DNA from 2 places in the Brevibacillus sp. FSL L8-0520 genome. Region 1 is predicted to be linked to the other one. Evidence: riboswitches for the same ligand, from Rfam matches in the RefSeq annotation. Region 1 holds a riboswitch; the other holds the start of a gene.
The links. Region 1 has a riboswitch for FMN ahead of NSQ24_RS06010 (ECF transporter S component). Riboswitches for the same ligand answer to the same signal wherever they lie in the genome.
Positions count from the first base shown of each region.

Region 2: it holds a riboswitch for FMN, as region 1 does, so the genes downstream of both, ribD (bifunctional diaminohydroxyphosphoribosylaminopyrimidine deaminase/5-amino-6-(5-phosphoribosylamino)uracil reductase RibD) here and NSQ24_RS06010 (ECF transporter S component) in region 1, are expected to answer to the same signal.

Region 1 is NZ_CP150171.1:1,153,627-1,160,986, forward strand. It holds gene NSQ24_RS05995 (ATP-binding cassette domain-containing protein) at 1-717, shown strand, start outside; gene NSQ24_RS06000 (ABC-2 family transporter protein) at 710-1,504, shown strand; gene NSQ24_RS06005 (ABC-2 family transporter protein) at 1,511-2,308, shown strand; FMN riboswitch at 2,571-2,723, shown strand; gene NSQ24_RS06010 (ECF transporter S component) at 2,985-3,590, shown strand; gene proS (proline--tRNA ligase) at 3,910-5,376, shown strand; gene NSQ24_RS06020 (HAD-IA family hydrolase) at 5,466-6,110, opposite strand; gene NSQ24_RS06025 (helix-turn-helix domain-containing protein) at 6,248-6,868, opposite strand; gene bcp (thioredoxin-dependent thiol peroxidase) at 7,047-7,360, shown strand, end outside.
Region 2 is NZ_CP150171.1:4,275,199-4,282,558, forward strand. It holds gene ribE (6,7-dimethyl-8-ribityllumazine synthase) at 1-278, opposite strand, end outside; gene NSQ24_RS21120 (bifunctional 3,4-dihydroxy-2-butanone-4-phosphate synthase/GTP cyclohydrolase II) at 285-1,487, opposite strand; gene NSQ24_RS21125 (riboflavin synthase) at 1,501-2,160, opposite strand; gene ribD (bifunctional diaminohydroxyphosphoribosylaminopyrimidine deaminase/5-amino-6-(5-phosphoribosylamino)uracil reductase RibD) at 2,206-3,321, opposite strand; FMN riboswitch at 3,426-3,576, opposite strand; FMN riboswitch at 3,762-3,912, opposite strand; gene NSQ24_RS21135 (NAD(P)/FAD-dependent oxidoreductase) at 3,998-5,086, opposite strand; gene yunB (sporulation protein YunB) at 5,265-5,984, opposite strand; partial or broken gene NSQ24_RS21145 (aminotransferase class V-fold PLP-dependent enzyme) at 6,043-6,904, opposite strand; gene NSQ24_RS21150 (TRAP transporter large permease subunit) at 7,062-7,360, opposite strand, start outside.

The sequences.
Region 1 (7,360 bases):
GTCGTGTTTGGCCAGCGCTCGCAGCTTTGGTGGGACCTGTCCCCGCTGGAGTCCTTCCGTCTGCTGAAAAGCGTCTACAAGGTCGAAGAGCATGAAGGACAGCGCTGGCTCGACCGTTTGATCGAGGAGCTCGACATCGGTTCGTTCGTCAGCCAGCCTGTACGCAAGCTGAGCCTCGGCCAGCGGATGCGCTGTGAGGTGGCGGCGGCGCTGATCCACAAGCCTCGCCTGCTGTTTCTGGATGAACCTACGGTCGGTCTGGACGTACTCGTAAAGCAAAAGATTCGCGAGTTTTTGCGAAATTTAAACGATACCGAGCATATGACGATTCTGTTGACCACACATGATGTGACCGACATCGAAGCGCTGTGCAAAAGAGTGCTGGTCATGGACAAAGGCAAGCTTATTTTTGACGGGCTGCTCGAAAACCTGAAGGAAAAATGGGGAAATGGGACGGAAGTGGCCTTTCAGTTCAAAAAGCGGACGTCAGCCGAAGAGCTGCGGACTGTCCTCGGCGAGCTGCCCTGTGAGATCATTCGGGAAAACGACTTTGCTTTGCGCGTAAAAGTGTCGCGCAGCCAGGAAATGCTGCCGTTCGTCCTGTCCACCGTGATGGCCTCGTTTGACATCAGCGACGTCAAAATTATGGAAGCGAGCACGGAGGACATCGTCCGCAATATCTACTCTACAGACAGCGAGGTAGTCAGCCATGGGTAAGCTTTACCTGGAACTGATCCGCATCCGCTTTCTGACCTTGCTGGCGTATCGCGTCAACTACTACAGCGGCATCATCATCTACGCGATCAACATCGGGGCGTACTACTTCCTCTGGGGGGCGATTTACGGCGGACAGCAGCAGCTCGGCGGTCTTTCGGTAGAGCAGATGACGGCGTATGTCGCCATCGCCTGGATGTCGCGGGCGTTTTATTTCAATAACATCGACATGGAGATGGCGCAGGAGGTCCGGGAGGGAAAAGTGGCGATCGAGATGATCCGCCCCTACAATTATCTCTCGGTCAAGACGGCGCAGGCATTCGGCGAAGGGATTTTCCGCATGCTGTTTTTCGCCGCGCCGGGCATTTTCCTGATCAGCCTGTTCATTCCGTTTCAATTCCCGAGCACGCCCGAAGCGTGGGGCATGTATCTGCTCAGCCTGATGTTCGCGTTTGTCATCAACACGCAGTTGAATCTGTTGACCGGTCTCGTTACCTTTTTCCTCTTCCGCAATGACGGGATGATGCGGGCCAAGCGGGTAGTCGTCGACCTTCTTTCCGGCCTGGTGCTGCCGATCAGCTTTTTCCCCGGCTGGGCCCAGACGCTGATGGGATATCTGCCGTTTCAGGCGATCAACTATTATCCCAGCGTCATCTTCACCGGGGCTATACCGGCGTCCCGCGCGTGGCAAATGATCGGATTCCAGGCGATTTGGGTCGCGGTCATTCTCATCCCGATCTTCGTCTTGTGGCGCAGAGCCCAGACCAAGCTGGTCGTGCAGGGAGGATAAGAAGCAATGGGTGAAATCAAGCATGTCTTGGGCATTTTTGCCACTTATTTGGGACAGTATTTCAAAACGCGTCTCGCGTACCGGACTGATTTTTTCGGGGAGCTCGTGTCCAATCTGATCAATGAGCTGATCAACCTCGTGTTTATCGTCGTCGTCTTTCAGCACGTGCCGCTGCTCAATGACTGGACGCGCGACGAGATTATTTTCATTTACGGCTTTTTCCTCATCCCGTACGCGCTGTTTTCGATGTTTTTCGGCTTCTGGGATTTCAACGAGCGGTACATTATTCGCGGAGAGATGGACCGCGTCCTGACCAGGCCGCTGCACAATCTCGCACAGGTCTGTCTTGAGTCGATCGCACCGGACCGGATTTTTGGCGTCATCACCGGTTTGATCATTATGGGCTATGCGGCTATTCAGCTGGATTTGTCCTTTACGTGGTACGACCCGTTCCTGTTTGTCGGTCTCGTCGTCAGCGGCATGCTGATCTATGGCGGGGTCTACACGGCCATTGCGGCCATCAGCTTTTTCTCCGATTCCCGGACAGGGATTTCGCCGATGATCTGGAATATTCAGCAGTATGGGCGTTACCCGGTCGACGTGTACAACAAGGTAATCCGGTTTGTGCTCACGTACGTGCTGCCCTTTGCCTTTGTCGGCGTGTATCCGGCGGCGTATTTTCTCCGCAAGGAAACGTGGTACGCGTATGCGGCGTTTACTCCCGTCGTGGGAATCGTCTTTTTCAGCATCGGACTGGTCGTCTGGAACTGGGGTGTGCGCAAATACAGCGGAGCAGGGTCGTAATCGGCTTGCTGCCTGACCCTCCTCCGTCTTGGGGGAGGGTTTTTGCATGCTTTTGTCGTATTGGGAAAAATTGCTTTCTTTCTACCTCGCTATGTTCCCCTGGCTGATCATGTTTGCTCCGCAAATGATAGCCGAAATTTGCGGCAGGTTTCCCAAAAGCGATGGGAGCTACGCAGGAGATTCGCAACGACCATAGCAGGGAACACTTCCAGCATTGTCAAATCCGAGTGCGGCACTGTATAATATCCATGTAAAATCACATACATTCCTTCGGGGCAGGGTGAAATTCCCGACCGGCGGTGATCGCGCCAAAAGCGCGTAAGCCCGCGAGCCTCCGCGATGCGAAAGCTTCCGGAGTGCAGGATCTGGTGCAAATCCAGAGCCGACAGTACAGTCTGGATGGGAGAAGGATGACGACAGTACGTACGCTGTGCGTGCTTGTTTGCTTGTGCATGGGTATTGCACGACGGGCTGGGTGCCGCTTTTCGGCCCTTCTGTTTACGTACCCTTTTTTAAGAGCACAGGTCTGTTTCGTTGTCTTTGCATGTGTGCCAAAGCCCTGAGGAGATGTTGTTTCTCAGGGCTTTTTGCTGTGCAAGGACCGAACGCGGGCACGTCCGGGTGTATGCTGTTGCCATTCCTCAAGAAGGAAGAAACCAATGAGGAGATGGTACAGATGAAAGGAACCGCGATTCCCACATCGCAAGCGACGCAGCGGCTGGTGACGATTCCCATGCTGGCGGCGGTCGCATTTGTCTTGCAGTACCTGGAATTTCAGGTGCCGCTCATGCCTACGTTTTTGAAGCTCGATTTCAGTACGCTGCCCGGATTGATCGGCGCCTTGCTCTACGGCCCAATGGCAGGCGTTATCGTCGAAGTGATGAAGAATGCGCTGCACATGCTGTTTAAAAATACGGACGGCCTTTTGATCGGCGAGCTGGCCAACGTAGTGGCGGGTGCGAGCTTCATCGTCGCAGCGGTTTGGCTGCAGCGGATGAAACAGGGGAAAATGAGCTTCATGGCCGGTCTTGCTATCGGTACTGTACTGATGACGGCTGTCATGGCGGTAGCCAACGCCTACTTCCTGCTGCCCGCCTATGCGGCTTTGTATCAGGTGTCGCTGGAGCAGCTGGTCGCGCAATTCCAGGCTGAGAGCGTATGGTCTTTGATCCTGTACGGCATCGTGCCGTTTAACCTGATAAAAGGAATCATGGTCTCCGTAGTCGCTTATCCGCTCTACGTGAAGCTGGCACCGAGACTCAGCCTTTATGCAAGAAATTGACATTGCCCGGCGGGTCTGCTACCATATTGCCCAAGAAACAGGCGAAAATGGCTGTGAAAGGACCCGCAGGTAGCGAATGTGGCGCAGAGAGTCGGCCCTTGGCTGAAAGGTCGATGCACAAATGTACCTGCTCCCCATCCTGGAGCTGCTGGCGACGAGCCATGCCGGATTCCCTCCGTTAACGGGTCAGAGCGGATCGCAGATGCTTGTGGCAGCAGCGGTCAATCAGGGTGGTACCGCGGGAGAGTTTCCCCCGTCCCTTTTTGGGATGGGGGTTTTTTGCGTTTTTGAAAAGAAGCTCATGAAGGAGTGAAGGGCATTGAAAGAAGGAAAAGCATTTGTCAAAGAAATCACGCCGCAGTCTGAAGACTTTTCGCGCTGGTACATCGACACGATCAAAAAAGCGGATCTGATGGATTATACGCCTGTGCGCGGCTGTATCGTTTTCAAGCCGGACGGATTTGAGCTGTGGGAGCGGATCCAGGAGGCGATGGACAAGCGGTTCAAGGAAACCGGCCACCGCAATGCCTATTTTCCGATGCTGATTCCCGAATCCTTTTTTCAGAAGGAAAAAGAGCACGTAGAAGGCTTCAACCCGGAACTGCCATGGGTTACGGAAGCTGCGGGGGAACAGTTGGAGGAGCGCCTTGCGCTGCGGCCGACCTCGGAGACGATGATCGGCCATATGTACAGTCAATGGATTCAAAGCTACAGAGATTTGCCGGTACTCATCAATCAGTGGGCAAATGTATTCCGCTGGGAAAAGCGGACGATGCCGTTCCTGCGCACCTCCGAATTTTTGTGGCAGGAGGGACACACCGCCCATGCCACAGAGGAGGAAGCCCGTCAGGAAACGATGCAGATGCTGGACATTTACGCCGAGGTCGTGGAGGAACTGCTCGCGATCCCGGTCTGGAAGGGGCAAAAGACGCCGAGCGAGAGGTTTGCTGGAGCTGTCGACACCTACTCCATCGAAGCGATGATGAAGGACGGCAAGGCCGTACAGGCCGGCACCTCGCACTATTTGGGAGAAAAATTTGCGCGGGGCTTCGAGATCAAGTACTTGGACCGCGACAATCAATTCAAATACGTGCATACGACATCCTGGGGGACCTCTACCCGCCTGATCGGCTCGATGATCATGGTGCACGGGGACGACCGGGGGCTGTCGCTGCCGCCTCGTGTAGCGCCTACGCAGGTCGTGATGATTCCGGTTGGACCGCCAAAGCTGCGTGAAAGGGTGATGGCAGCATTCGATCCGCTCTTTGATCAGTTGAAAGCGGCAGGCGTACGGGTCCGGGCTGACCTGCGCGAGGAGACTCCCGGCTGGAAATTCAACGAATGGGAGATGCGCGGCGTTCCGATCCGTCTGGAAATCGGTCCGCGCGATGTCGAGAACGGTCAGGTCATTCTGGCCCGCCGCGATACCGGGGAAAAGATCACGGCTCCGCTTGCGGATGCAGTAGAGGCGGTCGTAAACCTGCTTGAGGAAATCCAGCAAAACATGTACCAGCGGGCAGTCGAATTCCGCAATGCCCATTCGCATCTGGAGATCAACACGCTCGAAGAATTGAAGCAGCACGCGGAGACCGCCGAGAAAGAAAACGGCATCGCGGGTTGGGTGCTTGCGGGCTGGTGCGGCGACAATGGCTGCGAAGCAAAGGTAAAGGAAGAGACCAAGTTCACCTCCCGCAACATCCCGTTCGAGCCGCCTGCACAAAAATCCGCATGCATCTGCTGCGGCAAAGAGGCGATGCACACGGTCTGGTTTGCCCGGGCTTACTAAGGCAAGGCCATCAGGCCAAAATCAAACCCGACGAAAGAACGCTTACGGCCAAGCTAGACCAACAAATACGAAATGAAAAAGGGGGCGTCTTATTTTTGACGCCCCAATACCCATTCCGCAAACGCATCCGTATCCGTAAACTCGTAATCCGGTTCCGGCTGAAAGCCTCCCGTTTTTTGCGTGACCGGAAGCCAGGTGACTCCTACTGTCACCAGTCCGGCAGCCTTCCCGGCTATAATATCCGCGTTGCTGTCGCCGACGTAGATGGTCTGTTCGGGCGTTGCACCAAGCTGCTCCATCGCAAGCAAAATCCCCTCCGGATCGGGCTTCGGATTTGTCACCTCATCCCCGGCGATCACCACATCAAAATAAGGGGCAAGCCCCCACTCTTTCAGAGAGATATCTGCGCTTCGTCTGCCCTTTCCTGTGACAATCCCCATCGAAATGCCGGCTTGCTGCAAGCGGTCGAGCAGCCGGATCATTTCCGGCGGATTGGACACGCGCTGATGCTCGGCTGCGTAGAAGTCGTAAAAATGGGTCACGGCATCCGCCAATTGCTCGCTGGCAATCATGTTTTCCAGAATCCCCATCTCAGGCGGGCCAAACATCGCGACGATCTCCTGATCCGTGTAGTGGCGCTGAAGAAAGTGCTGAAAGGTAGAGCGGAAGGAATTGAAAATCATCGGCAGCGTATCGGCTACGGTCCCGTCGAAATCGAATAGAATGGTGCGCATCGTAAGCCTCCTTGGTCAAAAATGGAGAAAACCATCACAGCGGATGGTTTTCATGGTTGTTTTTGCATACTGGTCAGCTTCAGCATACTGCTGCGTTTTCTGATTGTTCGTTCAGTCTTATGCGAAGATGAGTTCTTTCATGCCTCGTTGTCTTCAAAGTCGTCGTCCTCGTCGTCTTCACTCGGGTCAGGAGGAGTAACGGGAAACAAGACATCAAAGAACTTAAACTTCCGTCGTCCGTTTTCATTTTTCAGTCCTTTGTACTTTTGGAGAAGGTCGCTAATCTCGGCAACCAATTCATTTCTTTCTTCTTGGCTTAAATAAAATTCAGTCAGGTTGTAAGCGAACGTATCCTTGTACTCCTTGCGCACATCCACGTCGCTGGCTACAAACCGGTTGAGCGTACGCACCAGATCCTTTTCCGTCGTGCGGAAAGGGGTAAACATGATATCGCTCAGCTGCTGTGCGTTTTCCTCGATCATCAGCCGCAGCTTCACCTGAATGACTTTGGCTACAGGCTCGTAGTACTTTTCCACGATCGAGCCTTTTACTCTCGTGTCTACCTGCTGCAACAAGCCTACGCGCACAAGTTCTTTCACATGATAGTGAAGACGGGCGGCGTTTTCCCCGAGCTCGGTTGCAATCTGCTTGGCTGTACGGGGCTCAAGATCCTCAAACAATTCCAAAATCTTTACACGTTCTGGTATAGCAAGGGATTTGAGGGCTTCCGGGTCTGTTACGTTAAAAAATTCTTTCATCGCCATTCTTCACCATCCAGCTACCTACGCAAATTTTATATTTCTTTATCATTACTATCCATCCATATTATCGTTTTCTGTGCAAAAGCGCAACGTGCAAGCGGATGAAGTAGCTGTAAGCTTGTGGTAAAATGAGACCAAATGAAAAGCAGTTTTTAGTGGAAGGACGGGATCAAAAATGGTCGCTGCAGGACAAGCTGCACCAGATTTTACCCTCAAGGCGAGCAACGGTCAGGAGCTTTCTCTGGCTGATTTTCGCGGAAAAAATGTGGTGCTCTATTTTTATCCAAAGGACATGACGCCGGGATGTACGACAGAAGCATGCGATTTCCGGGATTATCATCCCGATTTTGCCAAGCTGAATACGGTCGTACTGGGCATTAGCCCCGACGATGTGAAATCCCATGACAAGTTCGTCGCCAAGCACGAACTTCCTTTTCCGCTGCTTGCCGACACTGACCATCAGATCGCGGAAGCATATGGCGTATGGGT
Region 2 (7,360 bases), 2.3 Mb from region 1:
CACACGTAATCAAAGTGCGGAGTGGAACCGCGGATGACCGCTCCCAGGGTCACGACTGCATCGTACTTTCCGGACTCCGCCATCTTTTTGGCGATCAGCGGGATTTCAAATGCCCCCGGCACCCAGGCAACCTCTACCGCGTCTTCCTCGACACCGTGCCGCTTCAATGCATCGAGAGCGCCACCGACGAGCTTGCTGACAATCAGCTCGTTAAATCTCCCTGCGACAATCCCGACACGCAAGCCAGTTCCGATCAAATTTCCTTCCCAATGTTTCATGATCCTTCACTCCCCTGCAAACTGGAGCAGATGGCCCAGTTTGTCCTGTTTTGTGTGCAAATACTTTTCATTTTCGGGATGCTCCGGCATTTGCAGCGGAACCCTTTCGGCGACCTGCATTCCATAGCCGGAAAGGCCGCGAATTTTGCGCGGATTGTTCGTCATCAGCCGCATCTGCTTTACGCCCAGATCGAGCAGAATTTGCGCCCCGATCCCGTAATCGCGAAGATCAGCGGGAAAACCGAGCTTTTTGTTGGCTTCCACTGTATCATAGCCCTGCTCTTGCAGCCGGTAAGCCTTCAGCTTGTTGATCAGTCCGATGCCCCTGCCCTCCTGGCGCATGTAGAGAACGATGCCTCGGCCCTCGGCCTCGATCATGCGCAGGGCAGCATGCAATTGCGGGCCGCAATCGCAGCGATGCGAACCGAATATGTCCCCGGTCAGGCACTCCGAATGGACCCTTACCAGGACGGGCTTGCTGCTGTCAATCTCTCCTTTTACAATCGCCACATGCTCCTTGCCGTCCAGTTCATTGGTGTAGGCGACAATGCGAAAATCCCCGAAGGCGGAAGGCAGCTTGGCCTCTGCTTCGCGCTTTACCAATCTTTCATGCTGCATGCGGTACTCGATCAGGTCGGCAATCGTGATCAGCTTCAGCTCAAACCGCTTGGCGATCTCGATCAACTGCGGAAGGCGAGCCATTGTCCCGTCCTCGTTCATGATTTCGCAGATGACGCCAGCCGGCTTCGCTCCGGCCAGCCTGGCCAGGTCGACTGCTGCCTCGGTATGTCCTGCGCGCCTCAGCACGCCTCCTGCTTTGGCGATCAAGGGGAAAATATGTCCCGGACGGCGAAAATCGTCTGCGCCTTTGCTCTCGTCCAGCATGGATTGCACCGTATGGGAGCGCTCATGCGCAGAAATGCCTGTATGCGTCCCAGTTTCATCGATAGAGACCGTGAAGGCAGTGCCTTGGCGATCCGTATTTGCTTCCACCATGGGAGCCAGCTTCAAGCGTTCCGCATGCTCTTGTGTGACAGGGACGCAGATCAAACCGCGTCCGTGCATTGCCATAAAATTGATCATCTCCGGCGTTGCCGCTTCGGCCAGGCAAACGAAATCGCCTTCATTCTCCCGATCCTCGTCATCCACGACGATGACAGGGCGGCCGCTTCGCAAAGCCTCAATCGCCTCTTCAATGGTATGAAACATCGTTGTTCCCTCCTTAAGCGAAGCCGTGTTCCTGCAAAAAAGCCAGGTTCAGGCCTGCTGGTGCTTTCTGTTGTTCGCCCGGAGTCCTGCCGCCAAGCAGCCTCTCCACGTATTTGGCGATCACATCCGTCTCCAGATTGACCGGATCGCCGACCTGTTTTTCCAGCAGATTGGTCTGCTTGAGCGTATGCGGAATGATCGAAACGGACAGGCTCTCCTCGTCAACGGCCACTACGGTCAAACTGATGCCGTCTACAGTGATCGAGCCGCGCGGCACTACGTAGCGAAGCAGGTGCGGTTTCGCCTGGATCGCAAATCGCACCGCATTGCTGTCCGTTTTTTTGGAGAGGATTTTTCCTGTGCCGTCTACGTGGCCCAAGACCAGATGGCCGCCGAGACGATCTCCGAGCTGCAGCGCCCGCTCCAGGTTGACACGCATCCCCGGCTTCAGGCTGGACAGGGCCGTCACCCGCCACGTTTCCGGCATGACATCTGCCTGAAAGCGGTTCGCGGAAAACGAGGTGACCGTCAGACAAACGCCGTTGACAGCGATGCTGTCACCCAGGCGAACATCCTCCAAAACGGCCGCGGCCCGTATCGTCAGCTTGCTGGACCGCTCGGTGACCGCAATGGAATCTACTGTACCTACTTCTTCAATCAATCCGGTAAACACGGCTTCCCCTCCTATCATTTGCAGCCCGCATTCCTGCGCGTTTCGCTATTCGCTGGCTCCATCCGGCCATACCGGATAGCCGGTAATGCAAAGATCGCTTCCTCCGATCGGCTCGACATCCACGTCCGCCAGAGAGATGGCTTCCCCCATATGAGCTGCGCCCAGTCCCCCGTAGGGAGCAGGCGCCCCCTGTCCGCCGATCAGCTTGTAGGAGAGAAAATGCACGACCTTTTGAATGGCCCGTGCCTGCAAAAAAGAGCCGTTGACCGCCGCTCCGCCTTCGACAAACAGAGAAGTGATCCCTCTTTCCCCCAGCACCGCAAGCACCTGCTCGACTGTTACGCGCCCTTCCAGTCTCACAATCTCGGCCCCGTGGCTCTCGAGCTCTTTTTGCCTGCCGATGGGTGCGTCATCCGCTGTGAAAACGAGCGTCGGCGCCTTGCCGTCCCGTATCACGCGGGCTTCCGAAGGGGTCCGCAGCTGGTTGTCGAGAATGACACGAAGCGGCTGCTTTCCCCTGGCTATTCCCTGTTGGCGGGCCGTGAGCTCAGGGTCGTCCGCGAGCACTGTCTGAACCCCAACCAAAATAGCATCGTGCTCTCGCCGTAGCTGATGGACCTGCTGGCGGGCCTCTTCACCCGTAATCCAGCGGCTGTGCCCCGTATGCGTAGCGATTTTCCCATCCAGCGAAGCTGCCGTTTTGACGGTCACAAACGGTGTTTTCGTCGTGATGAAATGGAAAAAGACTTCGTTTGCCTTCTTCGCCTGTGCTTCTCCCACTCCCACTGTTACTTCCACACCCGCCTGTCTGAGGCGAGCGATTCCTGTACCGGCGACAAGCGGATTCGGGTCCGCCACTGCAACCACTACTCGCTTGATGCCGGCTTCAATGATCGCATTCACACAAGGAGGGGTTCTCCCATGATGACTGCAAGGTTCCAATGTGACGTAAAGCACGGCATCTTTCGCATGCTCACCAGCCATCCGCAGTGCATGCACCTCGGCATGTGGTTCACCCGCTTTTACGTGAGCGCCCATCCCCACGACTGCTCCGTCCCGGACGACAACGGCTCCCACTACCGGATTGGGACTGGTTTGTCCTCTTGTCGCCCTCGCCAAGTCCAGTGCCAACGCCATATACGACAAGTCATTTCCTGACATGAGTTCCTCTCCTCCCCAATGAAAAATGCCCTCGAAGCACGCTTCAGGGCATTGGGAAAGAAGCCTCTCGTTTTTCTGTTTTTTCACAGAGAAACGAAGGCCACATGCACCTTCTCCCATCCGGACTGTAACCGTCGGCCTTGGATTTTCACCAAGTCAGTCGCTCATGGCTTCAGCCATGGGCGAGTCGCGGGCTCAGACGCTGCTTTCGTCATTACCGCCGGTCAGGAATTTCACCCTGCCCTGAAGGTCATCTATTCAGTTGCTGCCGAGCCGCCAGCCCGCAATCACGAGCCAGGAGACTACCAAGGCATGTCTCCTACTTCCTGTCGCGCGAGTCGCCATCACCCTTTCCCAATAAAAAATGCCCTTGAACAAGTTTCAGGGCATAGAAGAAGAAGCCTTTGGTGCTCGGTTTTTTAAACAAAGCCAAAGACTATAGCCACCTTCTCCCATCCGGACTTTACCGTCGGCCTTGGATTTTCACCAAGTCAGTCGCTCACGAAATATCTTTCATGGGCGAGTCGCGGGCTCGGACGTGCGTTCGTCATCACCGCCGGTCGGGAATTTCACCCTACCCTGAAGGTTGGATAATCAGTTGCTTGCATTATAACACGTTTTTTTACAAGCACTACACTTTTTTATTGGAAGTCGGCAGTTTCCCTCCTGTCGGCAACTACCGCTTTGTCATCCATGGTCGCAAGGCAAAAGCAAGCCAGCGCAAAGCATTGAAAGATTTGCCCTGCAAAATGCTCTCTCCCCACCTGCTTCCCAAGACAGGGACGATTCTGTCCAAATCCTCATTGTCCAGCCTCTCCACTGCCCTGCGTAAAACCAGTGAATTCTCGTAACTGCGCCGTAAAGGCTGCGTCAATTCTTCATAAGCGCCCTTGCCGCATATATCATACGCTGCATATATGCCTGTCAACAGCGCCGTGAATTGGCCAAATCCCAAGAAGGGCATCAGTGCGCCAAAGCAGTTTCCGACAAAAAACGTATTGCCAATCCTCGCCCTGCGGCAGATGCCGATCGGGTATCCGGTCACATGAAAGTGACTGGTAATCCTGAGCGGCTGACGCAGGTCCCGGCAAACCCGCTCGTAAAATAAACCCCAGCGCTCGTCGACATCAAGCCGGTCATTCTCTGGATAGTCGGGGTAGGCCATGACCAGGTTCGCTTCCGTGTCCGAAAGCGGGAGCAAATAGCCGTATCCCTTTTCCATATAGCTGTAATCCAGCCATGCACAAGGCGTGTACCTGTCAAAGTCTCCGGTTACCATTGCACCTTTTAGCGACACGGTCAGGTCTGTCCGGAAGTTATGCATTTTCCTTGTGTACTCCCCGTCTCCTGTGGCGACTACTACGTGCGTGTACTCCATCAGCAATTCCTCGTATGTCGCTTTGGACCGGTACTGGATGGCACTTTTTACCTGCCGGCCGAGCTGCCTTTCAAAAGCGTGCTCATGTCTGCCGCGGTAATTGATAAATCCCAGACTTCCTTCGATTTCCGCCTTTTGGCTCTGCGAGAACACCAGCAGCCTTTGGATGCTCGCAGTCGGCTTGAGGTAAATGCCGTTTTTCTCCGCGAAAAAGGCAACCGGATCCGTAATCGGCTTTTGCAAAATGGAGAGCATGGATTCAGCGTTCACAAAGCGGTCGCCTAACCGCTCCCTCACTTCGAAAACGGCGGGCGATATTCCGTGTTTTTCAAGTGTGATCGCGCAGGCCAAGCCTGACAGACCGGCGCCCATAATCGCAACCTTCACGCTTTCATCATCCGTTCGTCTGTTTTCCTAACATTCTTGACGAACCGACACCTTTTATTCCCTCTATCAGTTTCCTCCCTGGAATCTTCCTCCTCCATGTTTTGGAAATGCCCAAACGAGCACTCCCCGAAGCAACGGGAACGTGCTCGTTTTTGTAGCAGCCGCCTGTTTGGCTCTTTTACGGCTGCCTGGATACGTCTTCCGGTCTGGGCACATCCGGCTTTCCTTCCGGATTGTTGTACAAGTACTGAGGCACATCGCCAATGATCAGCGAATGGGTAATGGGAATCTTCGTCGTGATCGTCTTCTGGTCGGTGGCAAAAGGAATCACGATGCGCAAGTCCACTTCAACAAAAATGTAGACGGTTGCCAGGACCATATTGATGCCGGCCTCGGTCAATTCCGTCTCCAGCTTCGTCTTGACAGATCCGATCGGCACAAACGTCACCGGCAGATCCGGACCCATTTGCGCCAAAAAACTGCTGCCTGTCGCCAGCCCCAAAGGGATATAGCGGTCTACCTTTTCCTCTTCAAACTCCCTCAGCCGGTTCTGTACGCGGGAGGTGGTCTCCCCTACGATCCGGGCATACTCCTTGAAGTTGAACTGGTACGCCTGGATTCTCCCCTGATTGTCTTTTTCAATTTTGACGATCTGGTTGAAATCTACCCCTTGCTGGGCAATCCGCTTGGTGACCGCATCTGTAATCGCTTGTTTGGCCAACTGCTCGGCTTTTTGGGTTGCGAGAATCTTCAGCGTCGGTTCCAGGCGTTTTTCGATAAAAAACAAAAATTGAATGCTCATCGCCAAAAAAATGACCAGTGCGATAAAAAACGCTTTCGAACGAGAAAGCGGGTTCCTCCACCGCCGACGGGGTCGAAACACGGCCACGCCCGTCACCTCCCAGTTGGTACATCCTATGGCTGGGAGGCGCAAAAAATACGTAACCAAAAAGGAGTTATGACGGAATTTCGTATACATCCAGCGCGGCTTGCAGAGCTTCTCCGCGATGAACCTTCGCTCCCATGCGGATCAGCACCGCCTCAAGACCTGCCAACACGTGCAGGACATTCTTTTTCCGGCAACTGAAGCCCATCGTGCCGATGCGCCAGCATGCCCAGGTCAAAGTAGTTGCTGCGGATCCTCCGCTCTGACGGCTCAGAGAGATTCCCCGCCAGCCCGCGCTCCACGCTTTTTCTTTCCTGGATAATTCGCTCAGCCCGCTCATTGTAGGTGATCGGAGCCATTCCAGCGGGAACGGACAAGCACTTTTGCGTTCCGCCGACGACCGCATCGAGCATCCACCCGTCCGTATCGACAGGCGATCCCCCGAGCGTAGCCACAGCGTCTACCACGAGCAGCGCCTCCCGCTCTCGGCACGCATGTCCGACCCGGGCTAGCGGCTGCATGCAGCCGGTCGAGGTTTCGCCGTGCACGATCGCTACAATTTTCGGGCGGACGCGGTCCATTTCCCTGATGATCTTCTCTTCATCAAACACTTCGCCCCACGGCGCTTCCATGGTGTGCACCTCCGCACCTGAACGCTGGGCAATCTCCGTCAGAAGATGGCCAAATCGACCGTAGATGGGAACGAGCACTTTGTCGCCCGGTTCGATCAGGCTGCACAGCACGGCCTCAAGCCCCGAGCGGGAAGTCCCGTCGATCGGATACGCCCACTGATTGCGAGTGCAGAACAATTCTCGCAGCATTTCCATCACGCGATTCATCATATCGGTAAATTCGGGATCAAACTGCCCCAGTACAGGAGTTGCCATAACCCTCAATACCCGCGGGTCTACCTCAACCGGACCCGGAGTCATGATCGTGCGAAGCGACGGGTTTACTTCCTTCCATCTGCTCACTTGTTTACCCTCCTCGGCTTTTCTATTGTTCCTATTGTTTTTCGTTTTGCCGTCTGTTTCCCCTGCATAGCAAAAACCCTCTGAACCAATAAGGTACAGAGGATTTCTGCTCGTTCTATTTCACGCCGTCGATAAACCCGAGCGACAGCCACGGGAAGACAGCGAGCAGCACAATGAACAAAACCATGATAACCGCATACGGCGCGGCGCCCCGAACGATTGTGGATATCGGCGACGACGGGTCTACGCCTTTGAGCACGAACAGGTTGAGTCCGACCGGCGGCGTAATCAACGCCAGCTCCATGTTGACGACCATGATGATGGCAAACCAGATCGGGTCGAATCCCAGCGCTGTGATGATCGGATACAGGATCGGCAGCGTAATGACGAGAATGGATACCGTCTCCAAAAAGC